Regions from separate parts of the Pseudoalteromonas sp. SR43-3 genome, predicted to be linked through region 3. Evidence: predicted binding sites of a transcription regulator. Region 3 holds the regulator's gene; each other region holds the start of a gene.

Region 1 (5,844 bases), on a different contig from region 3:
CGCGCGCAACAATACCATCGGCCCAAGTAGAAATATTAAGTGCGAAATCTTTAATTGATTCACGTGCACCCATAGCGCCATTTTGCTGATCTAAATAAACTGCATGGCCACCAAGGCGGTTAATACCTATATCAAACGATAAGCGAGTACGTAAACTTTGTTTTTCAAACAATGTTACGATTGATTTTCCCGCTAATACATTGCTGTATTTTTCTGGTTTTGCTTTTATATCTTGCGCTAACTTTAATAAATTAAGTGCGCCTTCTTGGTCTAACTCTAAACCCGTTAAAAAATTCTCAAACATAATAAACCTATGGTGTAATCTTAGTTCCGACATGCTCGCCTTGTAGCAGAGCAGTTAAATTTTCTGGCTTTTGCCAGCTGGAAATATACACACCGCGTCGTAAATGTTGGGCAGCGTGAAGGCTGGTCTTAACTTTGACCTCCATCCCGCCCACAATTACTCCATTTGTAATTAAAGTATCAATGTGTTTTGTGTCAAGTTGATGTAACGGCTGTTTATTTTCATCAAGCACTGCTTCAACATCCGTCATAAAAATAAGCTCGGCATTTAAGTTACTAGCAATAGCCGCTGCTGCTTCATCTGCATTTACGTTGTACCAAAGCCCTTGCTCATCAAAGCCTATAGAGCTAACAATGGGTAGGCGACCGATTTTAAGTAAATCATTAACAATAGAATCGTCGTTGCTTTTACATTTACCCACCAAGCAAAGCGCTTTTAGCTTTTGAGTGGCAGTAACACCTGCCTCAAAAAGACTTAAGCCGACAGGCTTGTGCCCAGCACTAATAGCTTGAGTCATTAATTGTTTATTAGCGCAACCTGCAAGCGCACCCACTATATAAGGCATTTGCTCTGCTGGGCTAATACGTAATCCTTGGTGTTTAGCACTGGCAAAACCCGCTTGTTTTAACCATGTATCAACTAAAGCGCCACCGCCATGTACAATCACAAACTCATCATTTGTTTGCTCATTTAATACATCAAACAACGCTTTTGCTGCATTTTCTGTATTAAGTACTGCACCACCTAGTTTAATTACCCACGTTTTTTTACTCATTTAAAACGCTCCTTTTAAACCAGTGGTATGATCTAAATTCATAGAAATATTAATACACTGCAAAGCTTGTCCAGCAGCGCCTTTTAATAAGTTATCAATAGCAGACATCACAATTAACTGCGTTCCTTGTTGCTGCCAGCCAATATCAACAAATGGCTGCTTAGCTACACCTTTAATTGAAGGTACTTTATCGCCTAATAAACGAATTAATGGCTCGCTCGAAAGTACTTGATAAGCCGATGCAACGTTTTCCTTGGTAACGCCTGGCTTAAGCTGTACATAAATAGTTTCTAAAATACCGCGCGGAAAATTACCTAGATGCGGTGTAAACAACACTTTGTGGCCAAGGTGTTGTTCAATTTCAGGGCCGTGGCGATGGTTAAACAAACCATAAGGTGCAAGCGACACTTCACAAAAATGCGTTCCTACACTGGCTTTACGCCCTGCGCCTGTAACGCCCGAAACCGCATTAATAATAATACTTTCGCTGCTCAATAAGCCTGCTTGCTTAAGCGGTTTTAGCGCATTAAGCGCTGCTGTTGGGTAACAACCTGCAACAGCAATTAGCTTTGCATTAGCGATAGCATCATGGTTCCACTCAGCTAGACCGTAAGCCGCTTCATTTAAAAGCTCTGGATGTTGATGCTCAAAACCATAGTAAGTAACGTAGTCGTCATTGCTTGCTAAACGATAGCCACCAGATAAATCAAATACCTTTTTACCCATAGCTAAAAATTGCGGCGCTAGATCAACACTTACTTTGTGATCGGTACATAAGCATACGTAATCAGCATCACTTTGAATGTCATCAAAAGCTGATACGCTAAGAGGAAGTAAAGGGCAGTCTAGTAAGCCAAGGTGCTCTGGGTATAAATCACTTAGCAATTTATTTTTATCTAAGCTACCCTCAGATACATAACAGCCTGTTAAAGTTAAGTTTGGATGCTTAGCAACTAAACTTGCTAACTCTGCGCCGCTGTATCCGCTTGCGCCAATAATCACTACATTCATTTGTTACTCGTTATCTTAAAATTAATTACTACTTATCTATAATGTTCGCTTAAACTAGCTTAGACGCTAATTAAGTCTTTTTTATTAATGAATTTTGATTATCGTCGCATTATTTTCATGGCGTTACTTTTAATATATTTATGCTTAAAAAGTGAATTGATATTCATCATAAATACTTTTATATTGTTATGCAATTAAATTGAATAATAATTTTGGATTTTTTTATGCCTTTGCCTTCGTTTATTTCCATGTACCAACAATTGATTGCAGCCCCTTCTATTAGTGCTATTGAAGACAACCTGTGTATGAGCAATAAAAACGTAATTGAACTCCTAGCCAGTTGGTGCGAAACAATCGGTTTTACGTGTGAAATTATAGAATTGGAAGGAGGTAAAGGGCGCTATAATTTATTAGCAAAACGCGGAGAAGGTGATGGCGGATTAATGCTAGCTGGTCATACCGACACAGTGCCTTTTGATGACAGTCGTTGGAATCATAATCCATTTAAACTTACCGAACTCGATAACAAATTGTATGGGCTAGGAAGTATTGATATGAAAGGCTTTTTTGCTTTTGTATTACAAGCGATTAGTGAACTTGATGAAAAGCAGCAAACTCAGCCTATTTTAATTCTTGCCACCGCCGACGAAGAAACTACGATGGCTGGTGCGCAACAAATATGTAAGCACCCTAATTTAAAACCTGCGCGTTGTATAATAGGCGAACCTACTGATATGACTCCAGTATTTATGCACAAAGGCCATATGAGTACAGCAATAAGAGTGGTTGGTCGCTCTGGGCATAGCTCCGATCCCGAACGTGGTCTTAACGCCATTGAAGTAATGCATAAAGTGATTACAAAATTGATGATCTTAAAAGAACAATTAAAGCATAAGTATTCAATAAGCCACTTCGAAATCCCTTATCCAACATTAAACCTAGGTAATATTCATGGCGGCGATAACGCGAATAGAATTTGTGGTTGCTGTGAAATGCATATAGATATGCGCCCATTACCAGGTTTAAGTGTACAAGAACTACAAGCATTCGTACTCGATGCAACGAAAGAGATAAATCAGCAATACCCAAATGCGGTGAGCGTTATTGATTTACATGAACCAATACCGGCATTTAGTGGGAGCACCGACAGTGCTTTAGTAAAAATGGCTGAAAAAATAGCGGGGCAAAAAGCGGTCGCAGTAAATTACTGCACTGAAGCGCCGTTTATCCAGCAACTCGGTTGTGAAACGATTGTAATGGGCCCAGGCTCAATTAACCAAGCACACCAGCCTGATGAATTTTTAGCGATGGAAAAAATAAAACCATCACAACAAATAATCACTGATCTTATAAAAGCAAATTGCTTTAGCTAATAAGATTACAATAAAGGCGCCAATTGGCGCCTTTATTAATACAGAACTAAGGCCTAATCACCTTTAACTTCTAAGTTAATAAACTTAACTAGCTCTTCAGGTTGCCCTACTAGCATCATAACTTGTTGGTTAATTTCCATCATAGTTTTACCTTCAGGTAGCTTTGCAGACACACTGAATGAATTTAAACCTTTCGCAAAGCTAGTTAAAGCCTTTGCAATATCTTCAGTTACAGGAGCTTGTTGTAACTGTTGCTCTAGCGTCATTTCCATTTGCTCAAGCGTCATACCTTGCTTTTCAAGCTCGCTTGAGAGTAAATCTTTTAATTTACCCTGGTTATTTAAGGCAAAGCTAACATTACGCGGCTCTAATTTACTCATTGCTTGCATAACAAGTGTTTGCTGCTGTAATTCTTGCTCATACGTCAGCGGTTGATCACCCGCTTCTTGCTGCGCCTTGCTAATAGCCAATGAAGCATCCATTAACGCTTTTGAATTAGCTAAACCCATATCCATATTAAAACTAACAATGTCTTTTGCATCAAGCTTAACTACTACATCACTATTGCCAGACTCTTCATCGTAATCAAGTGATGAATGTAAGTCGTAACTTGCCGACGCTAACATTTCGTTTGTATCAGCTGGTAATTTTGATACGAAGCTTTTATCAAACTGAAAGCTTTTTACATCAAATGATGTATGTGGTGATATTTTATCCGGCTCGTAACCAGTTATTTCAATGCTTTGAATATTAGCAACATTGTCACCTTCAGGGCTTATTACTTCCATGTTTGTTATTTCTACACTCTTTGAAATAACACTTGCCGATAAACCAGCGTATTTAAATGTAGCGCCAGTTTGCTCGCTTACTAAAGCAAGTTGCTTATCTACTTCTGCACGCACTTCTTGAGTTGCTACGTAGTTTGCGTAACTAACACCACCAACGCCTGCGGCCACAAGAGCTGCAACTATAACTAATTTTTTCATGTCATTTCCTTATTTAATTCTTTCTATAAAGTGTCTCAACTTAAGAGTAACACTGAAGAACATCACCGATAAGTGTTAATTAATCAAACTAAGTAACTCATGTACGGTTTTTACAGGGGTAATTTTAGCGCCTAGCCCTTCCATCGATTTATGGTAATTGCGAAATGGAATATATATTTCTGTAAAACCATGTTGTGCAGCCTCTTTAACACGCGGTACACCACTGTCTATTGGGCGTACATCGCCGTTTAAGCTAAGTTCTCCCATAATACACGTGGTACGAGGTACAACAAATTCGTTTAAACTGCTAAGTAACGCGGTTACTAATGCTAAATCGATGCAGGTTTCTGTCTCATCAATTCTTAAACCACCCACAATATTAAAAAACGTATCGTGAAATATTTTAGTTTTAGTATGCTTACGTAATATACCGGTCAGCATTTTTATACGATTCATATTTAAACCAACACAAACACGCTGCGGAAATTCAGCTTCTGTTTCGGTAGTTAAACATTGAATCTCAAGCAATAAATTACGATTCCCTTTACGAATACAGGTAATAGTAGAGCCAGGTGAGTCGGTGGTTGAACCCGATAAAAATATTTCACTTGGATTATCAACGCTTAACATTCCACGTTCACACATTTTAAAAATGCCAACAGTATCAATATCACCAAAGCGGTTTTTATTTGCCCTAAGGGTTCGTATTTGCCCATCGTTGGTATCTATGTGTAAAAGCGCATCAACAATATGTACAAGTGTTTGAGGGCCTGCTATTTCGTTATTTTTATTTACGTGAGCAATAATGAACATGGTTACATCATTTTGCTTACAGTACTGAGTTAATGCTTGGGCGGCGCTTTTTACTTGCGAAGGCGAACCTGGGCTACCATTTGCCGTATCGGTTACAACAGCTTGAATAGAGTCAATAACAGCAAACTTAATTTTATTTTTCTCGAGCTCTTCGATGATGGTTTCAACGCTCGTTTCTGAAAGTAAATAAAGCTCGTCCGGGTTATAGTTTAACTTTAAACGATTTACCCTGTTTTTAAACTGCGATAAAGATTCTTCTGCCGTACAGTAAAGTGACGGCATCCGCTGAGACATTCTGGCAACTAAGTCAGATAGCAAAGTTGTCTTACCCGCCCCCGGATCGCCCGAAATTATATTAACAGAGCCAGTAGTCACCCCGCCGCTTAGTACGCGATCAAGCTCGCCGATTTCAGTTAGCTGCTTTTCAGCCTCTGATGTAGCAATATCATTGATTTTTTTAGAACCACCACCAACACCACCAGCATAACCACCAACGTTTGATCGTATTGATGCTTTTTTACTATGCCCTGCTGAAGGCTTAAATTCCGCTAATGTGTTCCACGCACCGCAGCGACATTGACC
Region 2 (5,844 bases), on a different contig from region 3:
AACTTTGCTGATCGTCATCAAAGTCGGTAAAGCATGCACCTTGTATACGACTTGCAACGCCTTTAAAGCACATTTCAATAATCGCATCAGATAATCCCACCGCTTCAAACAACATTGAACAACGATAAGACGCAACCGTACTTATGCCCATTTTAGACATAATTTTGTACAAGCCTTTATTAATGGCTTTACGATAAGCAAGGGTCACTTCGCAATACGACTTATCAATAATTTTGCTGTCGCTCATCGCAACTAACGATTCATACGCAAGGTATGGATAAATTGCCGTAGCACCAAAACCTAATAGCACAGCAAACTGGTGCGCATCTCGCACACTGCCAGTTTCAATGATAATATTTGATTCACAGCGCAAGTTGTTATCAACTAAGCGTTTTTGTACCGCACCTACAGCCATAGCTGCTGGAATTGGTAAATTTATTTCATCAAAGTTACGGTCAGTTAAAATAAGCATGATACAGCCCGCAGCTGCTTTTTCTTGTGCTTGGTCACAAATACGCGTAACCGCGTTTTCTAAACCCTCTTCAACTGTGTAGGTAATATCAATTTTACAGTAGCTGTAGTGCGCTTCATCAGCATTTAATAGCTGCTGCATATCTGCGTACATTAAAATTGGTGTATCAAACTGTAGGCGCTTAGCGTGGCCTGTTGTTTCGTTAAATACGTTTTGCTCACTACCAATACAGGTTGCAAGCGACATTACATGGTTTTCACGTAGTGGATCGATAGGTGGATTTGTTACTTGCGCAAATTTTTGGCGGAAGTAATCATAAAGTGAACGATGCCCTTCACTAAGCACAGCAAATGGCGTGTCATCACCCATTGAGCCTGTCGCTTCTTGGCCGTTTTCACCCATTACACGAATAACGCTATCTAGCTCTTCGTTGGTATAACCAAACATTTTTTGATATTTAGCTAGCGTTTCGTCATCAAATGAGCGATTACCGGCGTCTTGCTCAGTAAGTTCTTCAAATGGAACTAAACGTTTAACGTTTTCTTCAAGCCATGACTTGTAAGGATGGCGAGATTTTAAATCTTGATCGATTTCATCCGAGTGCCAGATTTTGCCAAGTTTAGTATCAATAACTAATAATTCACCTGGACCAACACGGCCTTTTTCAACCACTTCATCGGCAGTGTAATCCCAAATACCCACTTCTGATGCAAGCGTAATAAAACCATCTTGTGTAATTACATAACGTGCTGGGCGAAGTCCATTACGGTCAAGGTTACACGCCGCAAAACGACCATCCGACATAACAATACCTGCCGGGCCATCCCATGGTTCCATATGCATAGAGTTAAAGTCGTAAAATGCACGTAAATCGTCGTCCATTGCACGGTTTTTCTGCCATGCAGGCGGCACGAGCATACGCATAGCGCGGAATAAATCCATTCCGCCAGCTAAAAATAGCTCAAGCATATTATCTAGGCTTGATGAATCAGAACCGGTTTCGTTTACAAACGGCGCTGCGCTTTGTAAATCAGGAATAAGCGGTGACGCAAATTTATAAGAACGTGCGCGTGCCCACTGGCGGTTACCTTCAATAGTATTAATTTCACCATTGTGTGCTAAATAGCGGAAAGGTTGAGCTAAAGGCCAACGCGGCTGAGTATTAGTAGAAAAGCGCTGATGGAAAACACAAATCGCACTCGTCATACGAATATCAGCTAAATCTAGGTAAAAATTAGGTAAATCCGCAGGCATCATTAAGCCTTTATAGATAGTTACCAAACCAGATAGACTTGCGATATAGAAAGCTTCATCATCAACAATGCGCTTTTCAGCGCGGCGGCGTGCTACATATAAGCGACGCTCTAAGTCTTTAGAACGCCAACCTTCTGGCGCGCTAACAAAAATTTGTTCAAAACCTGGTAATTGCTGTACAGCAATAGGACCCAACATAGATGGGTCGGTTGGTACAACACGCCAACCTAAAATATTTAGCGTTTCTTTTTCTAATTCTTCGCTAAGTATTTGTTTTGCAGCTTGTGCTAAAACAGGGTCTGAATTTAAAAATATCATACCCACTGAGTAGTTTTTGCCTAAGTGCCAATTATGTTCACTGGCAATTGCACGGAAAAAGCTATCTGGTTTTTGTAATAATAAACCACAGCCATCACCTGTTTTACCATCGGCAGATATACCGCCACGGTGCTGCATGCGATCAAGCCCCGTAATAGCAGTACGAATAAGCCTATGACTAGCTTGACCATTAACTTGGGCTATTAAGCCAAAGCCACAATTTTCTTTTTCTAACTTTGAGTCGTATAACATAGACCCCTCCCCTTGCTGCACTGTTAGCGTGGATGAACTGCTCGACGATTTGCTAACAGACGGACAAAACTAGCCTCTATCTTAAATAGAGTCAATAGCACTTTGAATACATATTCACATTCTTGAATATTTCTCACTTCATAGCAAGATTTCTTTTTATCATTATTTTTAACATTTAGCGTTATTTTAACCACTATTTTTTCATGACACTGGTGTCAAGTTTAACATATTGTAAAAAACACAAGTACCCAAAAGTGCAGCTTACGTAAACGTAAAGGTGAGTAAAAGTGAATAAGTATTCAACACATGAAGGGCTATTCAGTTAACATTTAGATAGTTTTATGGTATTTCATTACTTTAATGGCTTAACATCCCCGATTATTGCTGCTCATTAGTATAGTTATGAAAGTTCATGTCCTTTTTTGTACATTAATAGTGAATTTTTATTTAAAGCGGTGTCCGATGCGGACATAAAAACTGTCCGCGGACATCATTTTCAAGAACAAAAAATAAAAAGCACCTTAATATCAATGTGATAATAGTTGGCATATTAATCGTATAGCTTTACATATAATCGCTAATTGGAATTACCATGTTTACTCTAAGCTTATTTTTGCTCTCTCCTATTGCCGCCATTTGCACAGCAGCTTTATTACTGCTGTGCGAAAAATACATAAAAGCAATGTAGGGGGAATTAAATGATTAAAGATACCAGCGCACAAGACGTACAAGTAAAGGCACCTATAAGCTATAAAAAATACGCGATAATCACTGCGGTTGTTTTCATTGTGGTCTCTACAGTTGCTTATATTTTTTTAACTAACCATAGCGCTAAAAGCTCTATTAGCCGCTCAAAAGTACAGGTTGCAAAAGTACATGTTAAAGCGCTCATTCGAGATATTGCCGCCAGTGGTAAAATTGTTGCTGCTAATGCTCCTAAAATCTACAGTCCAGAACGTGGATTTATAGATTTAAAAGTAAAGGCCGGCGATACAGTAAAGCAAGACGATACACTTGCCCTGCTGCAAAGCCCTGAGTTAACTAATGAATTAAAGCAACAGGAATCTGTACTTAAACGACTACAAGGCGAGCAGCAAAGGCAGCATTTGCAAGCAAGACGCCAAACACTCACTTTAAATAAAACACTCGATATGGCACAAGTTGAGCTTAATGCCGCTGAGCGCGAAAATCGCCGGGCACAGTTATCAATTCAAAAGCACTTAATTAGCCAAATTGATCTTGAAAAAGCAGTTGATGATTTATCACGCGCAAGACTCTCATATAAACATGCACAACAAGAGGTATTGCTTGCCAAAGACACGCTCGCCTTTGAACTACAAGCAGCTAAAAGTGATGTGACCCGCCAACAACTTATTGTTGATGATTTAATCAGAAAAGTAAGCAACCTATCTATTAAGGCTACCGTTACTGGGATCGTGGGTAACCTACTTGTGCAACAAAAAGCCGCAGTGACGCAAAGCCAACCTCTTATGACTCTCGTCGACTTAAGTAATTTCGAAGCGGAACTTCAAGTACCTGAAAGTTACGCCAACGAATTAGGACTCGGTATGGAAGTAGAGCTTAAGTTAGGCAATGAAACAGTGATGGGGAATTTATCCGCCATATCACCAGAAGTTAATAATCGTGAAGTAACAGCACGCGTCCGATTTAAAGGTGTTACTAACAACATCCGTCAAAACCAACGCTTAACTGCACGTATTTTACTCGACAACCGAGAAGGTGTAATGCAGGTAAAACGCGGCGCTTTTATGCAGCAAGGCGGAATTTTTGCTTATAAGGTAGAAGGCAATATTGCAAAGCGTATACCTATTACAATAGGCGCTACCAGCATTAATGCGGTTGAACTTTTAAGCGGTGTTAAAGAAAACGATGAGATTATTATTTCAAGCTACAGCGACTTTAAGCAAGCCGATACGATTTTATTAAATTAAACAGACGCTCTCAACCAACGCTAAAAATAATTAGGTACAGTCATGTTACAAATGAACAATGTAAGTAAAGTATACCAAACAGAAATGGTACAAACCCATGCGCTTCGAGACTTTAACCTGCAAGTAAACGAAGGCGAATTTATTGCTGTTACCGGTCCTAGCGGCTCAGGAAAAACAACCTTTTTAAATATTGCAGGTATGCTCGAGCCTTTTAACGAAGGTGAGTATTTGTTAGATGGCGTTAATGTTGGCAGCCTAAACGATAACCAACGTGCTGATTTACGTAATCAAAAAATTGGCTTTATATTCCAAGGCTTTAATTTGATCCCCGATTTAAATTTATATGAAAACATAGAAGTTCCTCTTCGCTACAGAGGGATTAAAGCAAATGAGCGAAAACGTCGAATTGAACAATGCCTTGAACAAGTTGGTTTAGCATCTCGCGCTAAACACTTACCTCAACAACTCTCTGGTGGCCAGCAACAACGTGTGGCAATAGCCCGTGCGCTTGCTGGTAAACCTCGCTTTTTACTTGCCGATGAGCCAACAGGTAACCTTGACAGCTTAATGGCGCGCCAAGTTATGGAGTTACTTGAGCAAATAAATCGCGACGGTGCCACTATAGTAATGGTAACGCATGATAGCGAATTAGCCCGCCGTGCTCCGCGTAATATTCAAGTAGTTGATGGGCAACTTGCCGACTTTACACTTTATCAAGGCGCGCAAACTATAAAAACAGCATCGGGGGTTTAACTAATGTTTATTCATTATTTAGATTTAAGTTGGCGCAGCTTCAAGCGCACCCCACTGGTTAGCTTTTTAATGGTACTTGCCATTGCGATAGGTATAGGCATAACAATGACCAGCCTTAGTGTTTATCACATGATGTCGGCCGACCCTATCCCAGAAAAAAGCAGCCAACTTTACAGTGTGCAATTACAAACAATGGACGATGGTAGTACGTGGTGGACAGAAGATAACATACCACTGCAACTGACCTATCAAGATGCTGAGAACTTATTAAACGCACCCACGTCAGAGAAAAAAGTGGCTATGATGCGTACCGGCTTTTCAGTTTATCTAGACTCCGACAAAATAAAACCTTTTATAGGTAATGCTCGCATGACAACGCCTGACTTTTTTAGCATGTTTAATTTGTCATTTTTATACGGGGGGGCTTGGAGCAAAGAGCAAGAAGACTCTGCCGCACCTGTGGTTGTTATTACCCAAGAGATAAACGATAAACTATTTTCAGGAAAAAACTCTGTCGGAGAACTGATTTACTTAGATGATGCAAGCTATCAAGTAGTTGGTGTTATTAACCACTGGCCTCTCAATATTAAATATTATGATTTAAATAACGGTGCATTTAATCAAGTAGAAGAGTTATTTATGCCCTTTAGCTTAATAAAGACAAAAGAGCTAGTAAGTTGGGGCAATAGCAATGGATGGAAACACGAAAACACACCAACCTTTGCAGATAAACTGCAATCTGAACAAGTATGGATCCAGTTTTGGGCAGAGCTAAATACGCTTGAACAAAAACAAGCCTATCAAAATTACTTATTAGCCTATATGCAAGAACAACAAAAACGT
Region 3 (5,844 bases):
CGGCTATTACGCCATGAAATCAACACCTTCTTTGATGTCTTTTTTCAGAGTTTCAAGCATGTCATTTTTTGCTTTTGTTTCAAATGCGCTTAGTTCGCCGTAAGAAAGAATTTCTTCTACGCCGTTTTTACCTAAACGTACTGGATGTGCAAAGTACTCTGCATCGCCATTTTCAACAGCAACGTAAGCGTAATCTACAACTTCTTCACCTTGTAGGCCTTTAACTAAAGACATACAAAAACGAGCTGCAGCAGCACCCATAGATAGCGTAGCTGAACCACCGCCTGCTTTAGCATTTACAACTTCAGTACCCGCATTTTGGATACGTGGAGTAAGTGCAGCAACTTCTTCATCAGTGAAAGAAACACCTTCAACTTGAGAAAGTAGAGGCAGAATAGTTGTGCCTGAGTGACCACCAATTACTGGTACTTTTACAGTTGCTACGTCTACGCCTTTAAGTTCAGCAACAAATGCTTCTGAACGAATAACGTCAAGCGTAGTAATACCGAATACGCGTTTAGCGTCGTAAGTACCTGCTTTTTTGAATACTTCAGCAACAATTGGAACTGTGCCATTTACTGGGTTAGTAATAATACCTACTAACGCTTTAGGACAGCTGGCAACAATGCCTTCTGCTAACGTTTTGATGATGCCAGCATTTACATTGAATAAATCAGCACGATCCATACCTGGTTTACGCGGCATACCCGCTGGGATAAGAACGATGTCAGAGCCTTCAAGCGCTTTATTTAAATCGTCTGCGCCAAAGCCTGCAACTTTAACATCTGTTGGGATGTGAGAAAGGTCAACCGCAACACCTGGTACTACTGGTGCAACATCATAAAGTGATAATTCAGAGCCAGCTGGTAAGCCTGTTTTTAATAATAAAGACAACGCTTGGCCGATACCGCCTGCAGCACCTAATACAGCAACTTTCATTGGAATTCTCCGTAATTTGAGGTAGGAAACATTTGTGGCTCTTAAGATAATGAAATTAGCGACTAAAAACAAATTTATCCTGTCTATTTCAAGTATATTTTCGACCATAGTCGTAAACTTATGTGATTTAACGCATCAAACTGGCAAGTTAACTAAACAACTGCTGCATAATTATTCATTTTTGTGTAGAATTTGCGGCATAAATAACAAAAACGAATAAAGACTATGCAACCACAAGATAAACAAGAAGCACTGGTAAAAGCATTTAAATCACTATTAAAAGAAGAAAATTTTGGCTCTCAAGGCGAAATAGTTGATGCGTTAAAAGATCAAGGTTTTGACAATATAAGCCAAAGTAAAGTATCACGCATGTTAAGTAAATTTGGCGCTGTACGCACACGTAATGCCAAACAAGAAATGGTTTACTGCTTACCTGCTGAAATGGGTGTACCTACGGCTAAAAGCCCATTACGCCAATTAGTAATCGACATTATGCACAACGAAATGATGATCATCATTCGTACCAGCCCAGGTGCTGCTCAGCTTATTGCACGTTTATTAGATTCATTAGGTAAAGCAGATGGCGTACTAGGAACAATTGCAGGCGACGATACTATTTTTATCGCTCCTGCTAAAATATCTGAAATAGATGTAACACTTGAACGTGTTCGCATTTTATTTGATACAGTTTAATAGCAAACTAAATTTGTTTTAAAAACCCTATTGAAGGTGCAAAGAAAGCAGAGCCCATATCGGCTTGAGTAAAATCAAGCCAGTGGTCGTAGCAATCCCCTTCCCCTAAACGACTATTAAGTACTTTTTCAAATGCGGTGCCCGTACAAGCGCATGTAATTGATAACATTCCCTGCTCATACACGTCGCCATAAGGCATGCTTTGATTTAATAGTAGCGGTTGTCCGTGTTCGTCTTTTAGCTCACTTCGCGAAGCATGGCTGGTTTCGATCGCTGGGGTAATTAGCGTGTTATCAAGACGCGTACGTCCCATTATTTGCTCTTGCTCACTCAATGATAAATGCTGCCACATAGTTAAATCATGTTTATAACGCTGAACATGAATATAACTCCCCTGATCTTCAAAGCTACCAGGGTTGCTGATTAAAGCCGTAGCGCGCTTTTTTCTTCCATGTGCGGTGTCGCCACCATAAATAAAACCGTTAAAATCACGACCATCTAAAAAACGAAAATTACGAATTTGCTCCACCAGCTCTACATCGGGGGCAAATAATTTTAAAATTTGCAGCGCAAATAAATGGTTAACATCTTCACGGTCAGAGCGAATTTGTACAAATAAATCACACGGTTGTACGCTCATTTGGTGATCGCTATGGGTTATATTGGGAAAGCTCTGTAATTCGCTTGGAATGTATTCAGGGAGGATATGCGGCCAGTATTGCGCACCAATAGCAACCATACAAGAGAGCATTGATTCTGAAAATTGATCGCTAAACTCTTCTTCTATAGCGCTTACTTGTTTTAACTTTGCGCGAAGTGATTCGTCTTGACCATCAAACACATTAAAAAATAAGTGCAAACCGTGTAAGTTTGCTTCAGCACAAATCCCTGATTGCGCTTGCGCCATTGTTATTCCTTAGTTTTACAGATAAAAACACAGCGAATAACAAATTAATTACGATTCGAAAAAATTCACCGTGTGAGGTTTTATTTTTATTATAACCTGATCATTATTTTCAAATGACTGGCCATATTGTGCAGCAACTTCAATTTCTTGTTCATCAATAACAAGCGAATAAACATACGCCGAACCAATAAAGCGACGACTTATGATTGTAGCTCGCTTGCTGAATTTGTCACTTTGGTTATCTGCCACTAATTCTATTTGATGAGGGCGCACATATATAAGCCCTGCAGTTACATTATGCTTACTCTCAACATAAGATTCGACTAAACCAAATGGTGTTTTATATTCAGTTGCGGTTAACACTTCTGCGCTTAAGTATATGCCCTGACCCAGAAACTCTGCAACCTCCTTTGAACATGGAGCTGCAAAAAGCTGCTCAGGCGTGCCTTGTTGCTCAATTTTACCGCGATGCATAATGGCAAGTGTATCTGAAAACGCAAACGCCTCTTCTTTTGAGTGTGTAACAAACACAGCAGATACTTGAGTTGCCTTAATAATTCGACGTATATCGGCAATTAATTCAAAGCGTACTTGTGTGTCGATGTTTGAAAAAGGCTCATCAAGGAGTAATAAACTAGGTTTATAAGCTAATGCACGAGCGATAGCGACGCGTTGCTGTTGGCCACCCGATAACTGGTGTGGAAACCTGTCAGCACAGCCAATTAAATGTACAAGCTTAAGCATTTCATCAACGCGTTGCTGCTTTTGAGCTTTGCTCATTTTACTAAGCCCAAATGCGATATTATTTGCCACCGTTAAATGCGGAAACAGCGCATAATCTTGAAACATCATGCCGATGTTACGGTGCTCAGGTGAGACAAAAGATTGCTCATCACTCACTAATTTACCGTCTATAAAAATAGACCCTTGCTTGGCTTCAATTAAACCTGCAATCGCTTTTAATGTGGTTGTTTTTCCGCATCCACTCGCCCCGAGTAGGCAAACAATTTCGTCTTTACCTACTGTTAAATCTAAATCGTGAATAACCTTTGTGCCGTTATAGTGATAGCTCACGCCTTGTAAAATTAAACTACTCATTTAACTACGCTGCTCCATAGAACGATTAATAAAATACAAAGGAATAAACCCAACAATAACAATAAATAATGCAGATATTGAAGCAAGCTCTAACTGCTCGTCACTCACATACTGAAATACATGAGTAGCTAAGCTTTCAAAATTAAACGGTCTGAGCAATAGCGCAGCCGGCAACTCTTTCATACACTCAATAAATACCAATAAGGCAGCAGTGAGCAATCCTCTTCGCAGTAAAGGTAGATGCACTAAACGCAGCGTTTGCCCTTGGCTTTTACCCATTGATTGGCTTGCCATATCAAGTGATGGACTAATACGTAAAAAACTCGACTCAATTGCTCCGTGTGCAATGGCGTAAAACCTAACAATATAAGCAATAATAATAGTAAGAATGCTACCTGTAAGCAGTAAGCCAATATCTAAATTATACGGCTCGAGCGCTGTGTTAATGGTGTTCTCTAACAATGTAAGAGGTAACAAAACCGCAATAGCGAGTACTGTGCCAGGCAGCGCATAGCCTGTGCTTGCTAAACGCCCAGGAATAAGCGGATACGTTTGCTTTGCCACACGCTGATAAAAAACCACAAAAACACTCAATGTAATGGTTATAACACTTACAACCCCTGCCACTTTTAAACTTTGCCAAGCGTAACTAAAAAACTCAACATTCCATGCTTTATCAAAGTAGGTAATGGCGTAATTTATAAGTACTGCAATAGGAATTACAAAAGCGATAAGTAAAATAAAGCTACAAAATGCCGTTGCGAGCCAAGCAGACTTTCCTTTTAATACATAGAGAGATTCACTATTTACACTTGATTGGCGCTCAAATACCGCTTGATTACGACGACTAAAACGCTCTGCCATTAATGCTAAAAATAACAGCAGTAACATCACACCCGATATTTTAGCGGCCGCTGTAAGTGAGTAATAACCAAACCACGTATCGTATACGGCGGTTGTTAATGTACTTACGGCAAAATAACTCACTGTTGCAAAGTCGGCCATGGTTTCCATACTAATAAGTGCAAGAGCCGCCACAATTGCCCCACGAGAGAGCACTAAACTAACTTTAAAAAAGCTTTGCCAAGGAGATAACCCCATTAACTGGCTAGCTTGCACTAATTTGAATGACTGCTCGCGAAGGGCCGTTTTAAAAATTAAAAATAAATACGGGTAAAGCACCAAGGCAATCATAACTATGGCGCCGGGTAGTGTACGTATATCAAAAAACCAATAGTCGCTAGGCGATTGCCAGCCAAACCATTCTCTCAGTGCTATTTGTACAGGGCCCGCATAATCTAATAAATCAGTGTATACATAGGCAATAATATAGGTGGGCATAGCAAGGGGTAGCATAAGTGCCCATTCAAACTGTTTTTTACCCGGGAAACTACAGTAAGCCGTTAGCCACCCAAGTGGCAAAGCTATGGCGCAGCTAAGGACGCAAACACCTAAAACTAACAATACGGTATTGGTTATGTAATCCCAAAGCACGGTATCCCACAGGTGAGAAAACACCTTAGAGCTACCTTGTAGAGATTCAAAAAGAAGAAAAAACAACGGGGCCGATAGTATTAAGCCAGTCGACCACGCAAAGAGCTGCCATTTAGACAGCTTAAATTTATTAGTCATTAAAGATCGAACTTCACCTCATCAATTAGCTTAAGTGCTAACGGACGATATTTACTAATCTCATCAAGTGGCAAGCTGTCTTCTTTAAAGCTACCCCAAGAGGCAACCAAACTTGATAGTTCAACACCCGACTTAACTGGATACTCCATATTTAATGAGGCATACATGTTTTGTGCTTTGCTGTCGGTCATATACTCTATGAGCTTTAATGCATTTTCAGGGTTTTTAGCGTATTTGGTAATAACCGCACCCGATACATTTATATGTGAGCCACGATTAACTTGATTCGGAAAGTTAATATTTACGGCCTCTGCCCAACCTTTTTGTTCTTTATCTTCTAGCATTTTGCCAAGGTAGTAACTATTACCTAATGCCAAGTTACATAAACCTTCTTTAACAGCTTTAACTTGAGCACGATCGTTACCTTGAGGCTTGCGCGCTAAATTAGCCTTCACACCTTCAAGCCACTCTTTAGTTTGCGCTTCACCATGGTGTGCAATCATAGAAGCTACTAAACCTAAATTATATGGATGTTTGCCTGAGCGCATACAAATTTGTCCTTTGTATTTAGAGTC

Evidence for each region. Region 3 encodes ArgR, which controls arginine synthesis, uptake and breakdown. Its sites were predicted from a motif close to ANTGAATANNTATTCANT; they were not measured.
Region 1: the regulator ArgR is predicted to act here: its motif matches at 2,241-2,258, upstream of argC (N-acetyl-gamma-glutamyl-phosphate reductase).
Region 2: the regulator ArgR is predicted to act here: its motif matches at 2,398-2,415, upstream of gltB (glutamate synthase large subunit).

What each region holds. Positions count from the first base shown of each region.
Region 1 covers NZ_JACJEC010000020.1:27,037-32,880, forward strand. The annotation lists gene H5088_RS17080 (ornithine carbamoyltransferase) at 1-304, opposite strand, end outside; gene argB (acetylglutamate kinase) at 312-1,079, opposite strand; gene argC (N-acetyl-gamma-glutamyl-phosphate reductase) at 1,080-2,090, opposite strand; gene argE (acetylornithine deacetylase) at 2,315-3,463, shown strand; gene H5088_RS17100 (hypothetical protein) at 3,517-4,449, opposite strand; gene radA (DNA repair protein RadA) at 4,525-5,844, opposite strand, start outside.
Region 2 covers NZ_JACJEC010000006.1:25,890-31,733, forward strand. The annotation lists gene gltB (glutamate synthase large subunit) at 1-2,296, opposite strand, end outside; gene H5088_RS09470 (efflux RND transporter periplasmic adaptor subunit) at 2,995-4,248, shown strand; gene H5088_RS09475 (ABC transporter ATP-binding protein) at 4,291-5,001, shown strand; gene H5088_RS09480 (ABC transporter permease) at 5,005-5,844, shown strand, end outside.
Region 3 covers NZ_JACJEC010000002.1:289,936-295,779, forward strand. The annotation lists gene mdh (malate dehydrogenase) at 7-939, opposite strand; gene argR (transcriptional regulator ArgR) at 1,165-1,632, shown strand; gene H5088_RS03670 (Dyp-type peroxidase) at 1,640-2,539, opposite strand; gene H5088_RS03675 (ABC transporter ATP-binding protein) at 2,588-3,637, opposite strand; gene H5088_RS03680 (iron ABC transporter permease) at 3,638-5,269, opposite strand; gene H5088_RS03685 (Fe(3+) ABC transporter substrate-binding protein) at 5,269-5,844, opposite strand, start outside.